Regions from separate parts of the Desemzia sp. C1 genome, predicted to be linked through region 1. Evidence: predicted binding sites of a transcription regulator. Region 1 holds the regulator's gene; the other holds the start of a gene.
What was found. Region 1 encodes Rex, which represses fermentation and respiration genes when NADH is low (regulators of the CRP and FNR family bind a similar motif). Its sites were predicted from a motif close to TTGTGAANTANTTCACAA; they were not measured.
Positions count from the first base shown of each region.

Region 2: a site for Rex is predicted at 1,784-1,801, ahead of LMF32_RS03260 (DUF1858 domain-containing protein). Genes of this name have one in related genera too.

Region 1 is NZ_JAJIZP010000003.1:1,550,044-1,554,480, forward strand. Features, by position in the region: gene LMF32_RS07940 (BMP family protein) at 1-259, shown strand, start outside; gene LMF32_RS07945 (ABC-F family ATP-binding cassette domain-containing protein) at 350-2,305, opposite strand; gene LMF32_RS07950 (redox-sensing transcriptional repressor Rex) at 2,659-3,324, shown strand; gene LMF32_RS07955 (helix-turn-helix domain-containing protein) at 3,779-4,162, shown strand; partial or broken gene LMF32_RS07960 (IS3 family transposase) at 4,120-4,437, shown strand, end outside.
Region 2 is NZ_JAJIZP010000003.1:594,142-598,578, forward strand. Features, by position in the region: gene LMF32_RS03250 (FAD-binding oxidoreductase) at 179-1,345, shown strand; gene LMF32_RS03255 (Rieske 2Fe-2S domain-containing protein) at 1,330-1,608, shown strand; gene LMF32_RS03260 (DUF1858 domain-containing protein) at 1,838-2,068, shown strand; gene LMF32_RS03265 (DUF438 domain-containing protein) at 2,068-3,309, shown strand; gene merR (Hg(II)-responsive transcriptional regulator) at 3,796-4,188, shown strand; gene merA (mercury(II) reductase) at 4,213-4,437, shown strand, end outside.

The DNA of each region.
Region 1 (4,437 bases):
ATACAACGAGGGGAATTTAACGTTAACTTCAAGCATTAAGGGATTGGGTCAAGCCATCAAGTCTGTTGCTAACCAGACCATGCAAGGAGATTTTCCAGGAGGAGAAATAACCAAGTTGGGATTGAAAGAGGAAGCCATCTATATGACCAGAGGCCAATTGAGTGAAGAGACTTGGACAGCAATGGAAGAGTACAAAAAACAAATCATTAATGGAGAAATCGATATTCCGATCAATCCAGATGAAGTAACAGCACCCTAATCAAAAACAGCAGCTCTCTTATCTATTAATTATATAGATAAGAGAGCTGCTGTTTTTTGATTTTAGATCAGATAAAGAAAGTATATCAGCTTATAGATTTTCCAATTCAAGAGTGCTGGATTCCCATTCTTCCATCAGTTCTTCATATTGATTAGTTAGGAGTTGCAATTGATCGTTTATTTCTTGAACTTTTATGTGATCTTCATAAACATCCGATTTGGTAAGTTCAGATTCCAATTCTTCAATAGCCTGTTCCAATTCAGCTGTTTCATTTTCAATAGCTTCTATCCTGCGAGTCAATTGACGGATCAATTTTTGATTTTCTTTATTGATCACGCGGTTTTCTGCCGGTTTATTTGGATTGGTTTCTTCACTTTGTAACGGTTGTTTCATTTGAGCATCTTCTTGAGCCAGGCGTTTCAATTCTTCTTGTTCCGCTTTTTTCTCCAAATAATAATCGTAGTCGCCTAAATAAACAGTACTGCCTTCTGGAGAAAGTTCGATAACCTTAGTAGCTATCCGGTTGATAAAGTAGCGGTCATGGGAAACAAACAAGAGAGTTCCGTCAAAATCAATCAGCGCATTTTCTAACACTTCTTTACTATCGATGTCTAAGTGGTTTGTAGGCTCATCAAGAATCAAAAAATTATCTTTTTCCATAGACAACTTAGCTAAAGCCAATCGAGCTTTTTCTCCTCCGCTTAAAGAAGAAACGGATTTTTCGACATCTTCTCCAGAGAACAAAAAGCTTCCCAAAATAGAACGAATATCTTTTTCAGGAGTCGTTGGATGATCATCCCACAGTTCAGCTAGAACAGATTTGGTAGAATGCAATTCAGCTTGCTCCTGGTCGTAATAACCCACTTCTACATTCGTGCCAAATTTAGTTTCGCCTTTGATCAATGGAAGTTCATTTAACAGTGATTTTAAAAGAGTCGATTTTCCTACTCCATTAGGTCCAACTAAAGCAATAGAATCATATTTGCGAACATCCATATTGATCGGTTCGGATAAGATAGTGTCTTCATATCCAATTGCCCCATTTTCGACTGTCATGACGACATTTCCACTCTCAATAGAAGGTTGGAATCTAAAAGTAGCTGACTTTTCGTCTCCTTGAGGCTTATCTAGACGGTCAATTTTTTCTAATTGCTTACGGCGACTTTGAGCTCGTTTGGTCGTAGAAGCTCTTACTAAATTACGATTGACGAAGTCTTCCAATTTAGCGATTTCTTTTTGTTGTTTCTCAAACTCTTTCCATTCTTTTTCTAATTGAGCAGCTTTCAAATCAAGGAACTTACTATAGTTTCCTTTATAATGAGTGATTTTTTGACGACTTAGATCATATACTTCGTTGACAACTTTATCTAAGAAGTAACGGTCATGAGATACAATCAGCAAAGCTCCAGTATAAGTCTGTAAATAATTTTCCAACCAGTTCAACGTTTCGATATCTAAATGGTTGGTTGGCTCATCTAAAATCAACAGATCTTTCTTCTGCAGCAATAGTTTGGCCAAGGCTAAACGCGTTTTTTGGCCCCCTGAAAGTTGATTGATGGACTTAGTATAATCAGCTTCAAAAAAATTGAACCCGTGTAAGACAGAGCGAATCTCAGCTTCATATCCATACCCGTTTTGTTCTTTAAAGTCATGTTGCATTTGATCGTATTGTTTTAACGTCTCTTGATAACGGTCTTCATCTGCCAATAAATCGGCGTCACCTAAAAGTTGCTCTATATGGCGCATTTTTTTCTCTAATTGGATCACGCTGTGGAACACATCCAGCATTTCGTCCCAAATAGACTGAGTAGAGTCTAATCCGGTATTTTGAGCTAGATAGCCAATAGTGACTTGTTTGCCTTTTGAGATTTTTCCAGCATCTGGCTGCTCAATATCAGCAATCATTTTCAATAAAGTAGACTTACCGGCTCCGTTTCGACCAACAAGTGCAACGCGTGAGTGATCTTGTATTTCTAAATAAATGTTTTCAAATAGCACGTCTGCTCCAAAATAACGAGCTACATGCTGAGCTTGTAATAGAATCATTTTGTAGTCCTCATTTCTTATCTCTGTCCTTAGTTTAGCATATTCCTCCTATAAGAGGGAGAGGAACAAACACACCTAAGCAAGTTTTAAATAGAATGTAAAAGAATATTATTTTAGCAAATAAATTAAAGACGTTATGTTTTGCAGATGTTGAATTCACAAGGATGCTTGTGAATTTTGCCGAGACTAAAAAAATGATCAACAAAACTAGTCATTTAAGATGTCTAAAAAGGCTAGTAATTTAACAAAAAAATGTTATAATCTTATTATGTGAAACTCCGAAATTTGTGAAATAGATAATTTGTTTCTGGATATTGTGAATTTTTGAATCTTAGAAAGTGAGTGGACTGAATATGAATTCAACGAACAAAATACCTAAAGCTACGGCAAAAAGGTTACCTATTTATTATAGATACTTGAGATATTTACACGAAGACGGAAAAGACCGTGTTTCTTCAACTGAATTAAGTGAAGCTGTTAAAGTGGATAGTGCAACTATTCGCCGTGATTTTTCTTATTTTGGTGCTCTAGGAAAAAGAGGATATGGATATGATGTTGAAGACTTGATGCATTTCTTCAGCAAGACATTGAAACAAGACCGTTTGACCAACGTAGCATTGATTGGGGTAGGGAATTTAGGCCATGCCTTATTAAACTACAATTTCCACCAAAACAACAATATGCGTATCAGTGCGGCTTTTGATATCAACAAAGAAATTGTTGGAACAATCCAATCTGGAGTTCCAGTGTATCCTATGGAAGACATGGTACAACAATTGAAAATGCAGCAAATTGATGTAGTGATGCTGACCGTTCCAACTTCTGCAGCTCAAGAAGCAGCAAACAACTTGGTGAAAGCTGAAGTTAAAGGAATATTGAACTTCACGCCTATTCGTATCTCCGTGCCTGATCACGTACGAGTGCAGAATGTAGATTTAGCTAATGAATTACAAACATTGATTTACTTCATAGATCATTACAAAACAGATGATAAAGACAGCTTACTGCCTTTAGACTAAATAAAAAGGCAACAAACCTGATTTGATATGCTCCCCCTAAAGTAGACACTTAAAAAAGTAAAATTACTTTAGGGGGATTTTTATGCGTTCAAACAGTAAACATACAACTGAAGAAATCGAAAGATATATTTTGATGTATCTGAATGAAGGAATCAGTTTCAAAGAATTAAAAGAAGCCTATGGTTTATTAATTAATTGGACGTCCTTTTGGGATAAAGTCTTAAGATACCAAGAGCATGGAATTAGTGGGATTCAAGTTAAATCTAAGTACAATAAATATAGCAAAGAATTTAAGGACTTAGTCGTGAAAGAATATTTAGAAGATAGATTACCTATAGGTCAGCTAGCTGTTAAATATAATATCCCAAAAGTTGATACTGTCAGGAGCTGGATAAACAAGTATACTAAAGGGGAAGAAATGAGGAGCTATTCTCCAAAATCCGAGGTGTATACGATGACAGATAAAAAATCAACACAAGAAGAAAAAATCAAAATAGTCCAAGACTGCCTAGCTAATAGTTTATCTTATAAAAAAACTGCTGAGAAGTATCAGGTATCCTACAATAGCGTGTATTCATGGGTTCAAAAATATAAGAAGCATGGTCCTGACGGACTAGTAGATGGACGAGGTCGCGGCAAACCAAACTCTGTTCAAACGGAAGAAGAAAGAATCCGGGCTGAAAATGCAGCTTTAAGAGCACGAAATGAGTATCTAGAAACGGAGAACGTAGCGTTAAAAAAGTTAGAAGAAGTGGAAAGAGAGTTGATGTCACGCAAACGAGGTATGAAGCGGAATACCAAACGATCAAGAAACTACAAAAAGAAGGATACAAAGTAATCCATCTCTGTGATGCTTTGGGTGTGAGCAGAGCGGGTTATTATAAGTGGTTGAAACGCAAGCCGACTGCGTCGGAAAAACGGCTTCGAAAGCTTGTTGAATTAATCCTTCAAGTCTATGAAAAGCATAAAGGTATTTATGGCTATCGTCGAATAACTATCTATCTGAACCACTTCATGAACGCTAAAGTAAACCATAAGTGTGTCTATCGTTTGATGAAATTACTGAACTTGAAAGCTGTTATCCGTCGGAAACGATATCGTTACAAGCCCCAC
Region 2 (4,437 bases), 960 kb from region 1:
ATTTTATGTATTGATTGATTGCTTGCCTTTTTACTTTCATCCATTTATTAAGGAGGTCTATTCAATGAATTCCCATGACATAAAAACTTCTCTGCCTTTTCCAAAATCGTTCTGGACAGCCTAACAAACCACTCCTGAGTTTCCAGTCTTAAAAGAAAACCATACAACTGAAATCGGTATTGTCGGCGGTGGCATTGTTGGCATCATCAGTGCTTATTTGTTGGCAAAAGCGGGCAAAAAAGTCACATTGATCGAAGCCGGCCGACTGATCAACGGAGTTACCGGTCATACGACGGCAAAAATCACCGCTCAACACAGTTTGATTTATGACCAGCTCATAAAAACGCTTGGTGAAGATAAAGCCAAGCAGTATTATGACGCGAACATAGATGGACTGGAATTTATCCGGCAACTGATCAAAGAGTTGAGTATCGAATGTGCTTACGAAACGAAAGACCCCTTCATTTACGCTGAGTCCCACTATGGAAAACGAAAACTAGAAAGAGAGGCAGCTGCTTACCAAACTCTGGGGATCAATGGTGAATTAACAAAAGAAAACTCTGACTTGCCTTTTCCTATCAAAGAAGCTTTAGTGATGTACGATCAAGCACAATTTGATCCGGTACTTTTTCTAACTGCACTCGTTCGCGAGATTATTCGTTTAGGCGGAACAATCTTTGAACACACTCGTGCAATGGAAATCCTTAAAGAAACAACACCTTTGATTTTGACAGAGAATAACTCTCTTATTTTATGTGAAAAAATTATTATGGCTACTCATTATCCTATAAATGATGCGGACGGATTGTATTTCACACGCCTTTCCATCCACCGTTCTTATGCCATGGTGACTCGAGCAACTGGCAAAATTCCTGAAGGCATGTATATCAACGTCGAACAGCCTGCTCGATCTATCCGTTCTGTCCAAGGAAAAGATGGTGAACCGCTCTTATTGGTCGGCGGAGAAGGTCACCAAACGGGCAAAAGTTCTCAAAAAACCATTTTTCATTATCAAGACTTGGAAGAATTCGGCAAGAAATACTTTGGCGGACAATCTCCTCTTCACATGTGGTCCAGTCAAGATCTCCAAACCTTAGATAAAGTCCCTTACATCGGACAAATGACCAAACAAAACGATACGATTTTCGTTGCTACAGGATTCAATAAATGGGGCATGTCTGCTGGAGCTGTTGCTGCCAAGTTATTAACAGACACTATTTTAGGTCAGAAGAATCGTTATGCCTCTCTATTTGATCCTACTCGAAAGAAATTGAAATTAGTCGATACCAAAACTTTTTTATGGAAAAATACATCGGTGGGAAAAGACTTGTGGTCGGTAAATTAAAACGTCCTGATAAGAAGTTGTCCGATCTTGCATTGGATGAAGGCGGCTTAGTCAGTGTCCAGGGAAAAAAAGTAGGCGCTTATCGAGATGAACAAGGACATTTGCATAAAGTCATTCCGGTCTGTACCCATTTAGGCTGCAGTTTAGATTGGAATGATGCCGAGCGTTCTTGGGACTGCGCTTGTCATGGCTCTCGATTTTCTTACAAAGGCGAAGTGTTTGAAGGTCCGTCTGTAAAACCATTGCCATCATCAGACATTTGAACAAATTTATCAACAGCACCTATTTGAATCGCTTATGAGGTGATTCAAATAGGGACTTAGTGCGTTGCGTCTACAAAGTTGACTAATTTGTGAAACCATAGATTTCTTAAAATAATTCTATCTGCTATTTATTGAAAAGCATTTTTTTCTCCTTTACAATAGAGTCAGTCACCATTTGAGAAAAATATCACAAACATTCAATCGAATTGAATTTGAAAGGTTGAGCACTATGAAAAAAATCAATCTGAACGAAACTGTTTATCAATTGATCCAACAATACCCTGAGTTAAAGAATATTCTGGTTCATATGGGTTTTACCCCCTTACAAAATGATCACTTATTGAATTCTGTCGGTCGAATGATGCCATTGAAAAAAGGCGCTGAACAAATTGGATTAGATATTCCTGAATTGATCGCTAAGTTGGAAGGTCAAGGTTTTACGATTGAGGAGAATGCCTAATGACTGAAACTCAACATAAAGGAAAACGTGCGCTAGAATTAGAGCAACGACAATCTATCTTAAAAGATCTGCTGCTGCGGCTGCATGCAGGCGAAGACAAAGATTTAGTAAAACAAGATTTTGAAGAACACTTTTCGGGCATCAGTGCGTTTGAGATCTCGGTAATGGAAAGAAGATTGTTAGGAGAAGGCATTAATGTAGAAGATATTCAAAAATTGTGCAATATCCATGCTTCTATGTTTTTAGGCACTATTAGTGACCCTGAAAATCAATCCGATGAGTTTAAGAAGCCTGGTCATCCGATCCACGTGCTTAAACAAGAAAACTTGGCGATTGAAAGCAGCTTAGACCGTATACAACGATTGATAGAAGTGTATCTCTTGGAGCCGGAGCCTGAAATCAAAGATGGATTATTGAAACAGTTGACGATTCTTTGGCAATTCGATAACCATTATGCACGTAAGGAAAACTCCATGTTTCCTATTATGGAACGTTATGGTATCACAGCTCCTCCTAAAGTCATGTGGGGTGTGGACGATGATATCCGCGCCTTATTCAAACAAGTCGTTCTATCTGTGGAAACCAATCAGTTGGACCAATTAAAAGAAGAGTTCGCTACTTTGAAATATGAATTAGAAGAAATGATCGTTAAAGAAGAAGAAATCTTGATTCCGATGGTGAGTGACATTTTCAATGAAGATGATTGGCTCAAAATTGACGAAGAATCGGATGAAATCGGCTATTGTATCGTCAAACCAGAGGCCAAATGGATACCGGAGCGGACTTCATTTGAAGATGTTTCAATTCCAGAAACGGAACCTGCTGAACAAGATGCCAATATCCACTTTAAGGTTGGGCATTTAACACCTAATGAATTGGAAAAGATGCTGAACTTATTACCCCTTGAATTGTCTTTTGTCGATGCGAATGATACTGTGAAATATTTTAATGTAGGGACAGGCAGAAAACTGTTCCCACGGACTAAAAACGCTATTGGACGACAAGTTGAAAATTGTCATCCGCCTAAAAGTCAGCCGATAGTCAAAAAATTGATCGCAGACTTCAAATCAGGAGAAAAAGAGTCCGAAACACTTTGGTTCCATGCCCGCGGTGAGTTCGTTATGGTCACTTATACAGCCGTCAGAGACGACGACGGCACTTACATGGGTACCTTGGAATACGTCCAACCCATCCAAAACATCATCGACTTAGACGGAACCGAAAAAAAGAGCGTGGAGTAAGGCGTTCAGCTTGCCAAATATAAGAAGGATTCGACCAGTTAGGTGTATTTCCTAACAGGCCGAATTCGGCTTATATTTGTGTGAGCTGCCTTACGCAACGCGTCTAAAAAGAGCGTGGAGTAAGGCGTTCATAAAGAGAGTGAAGTCAGCCTTACGCAACGCGTCTATAAAGAGCATATAGAAAAATGCCTTGAGACTTTTTGTGGATACTAACTCAAAAACAAATTCTAGCAGCAAATCAGTTATATACAGATCTGCTGCTAGTATTTTCGGGTCTTCGGAATATATAGTGGAATTACTTTCTTAATAGTTTAAAAACAACTGGTGTTTAAATCGGATTTTCTGGTGGGATGTTAGGACAATCAATAGTATTATATAAAAGTATCAATCACATACGAGTGATACGTTGGGGAAAAATAAAATAGTCCAATTTACTTGACCGCGTACTATGGTACACGGTTTATAATATTCATGGGGTGAAATAAGATGATTTATCGCATTAGTGAGTTTGCAGAAAAATGTGGCGTTAATAAAGAAACGATTAGATATTACGAGCGAAAAAATTTACTACAAGAACCTCACCGAACGGAAGCTGGTTATCGGATATATTCATATGATGACGTTAAGCGTGTTGGGTTTATTAAACGAATACAGGAACTTGGATTTTCTTTAAACGAGATTTATAAATTACTTGGTGTTGTAGATAAAGATGAAGTTCGTTGTCAAGATATGTTCGAATTTGTTTCTAAAAAACAAAAGGAAGTTCAAAAACAAATAGAGGATTTAAAACGAATTGAAACTATGTTAGACGACTTAAAACAACGATGTCCAGATGAAAAGCAATTACATTCGTGTCCAATAATAGAAACATTAACATGAGAGATTAACGAAAGGGGCTTTATTATGAATAAATTTAAGGTAAACATTCAAGGAATGACCTGTGCGGGTTGTGAAAAACACGTTGAATCAGCACTTGAAAAGATAGGTGCTAAAAATATTGAGTCTAGTTTTCGTCGTGGTGAAGCAGTATTTGAATTACCCGATGATATTGGGGTGGAAAGTGCAAAAAAGGCAATTGATGAAGCAAAATACCAGCCTGGAGAAATAGAAGAAGTACAATCTGAAGAA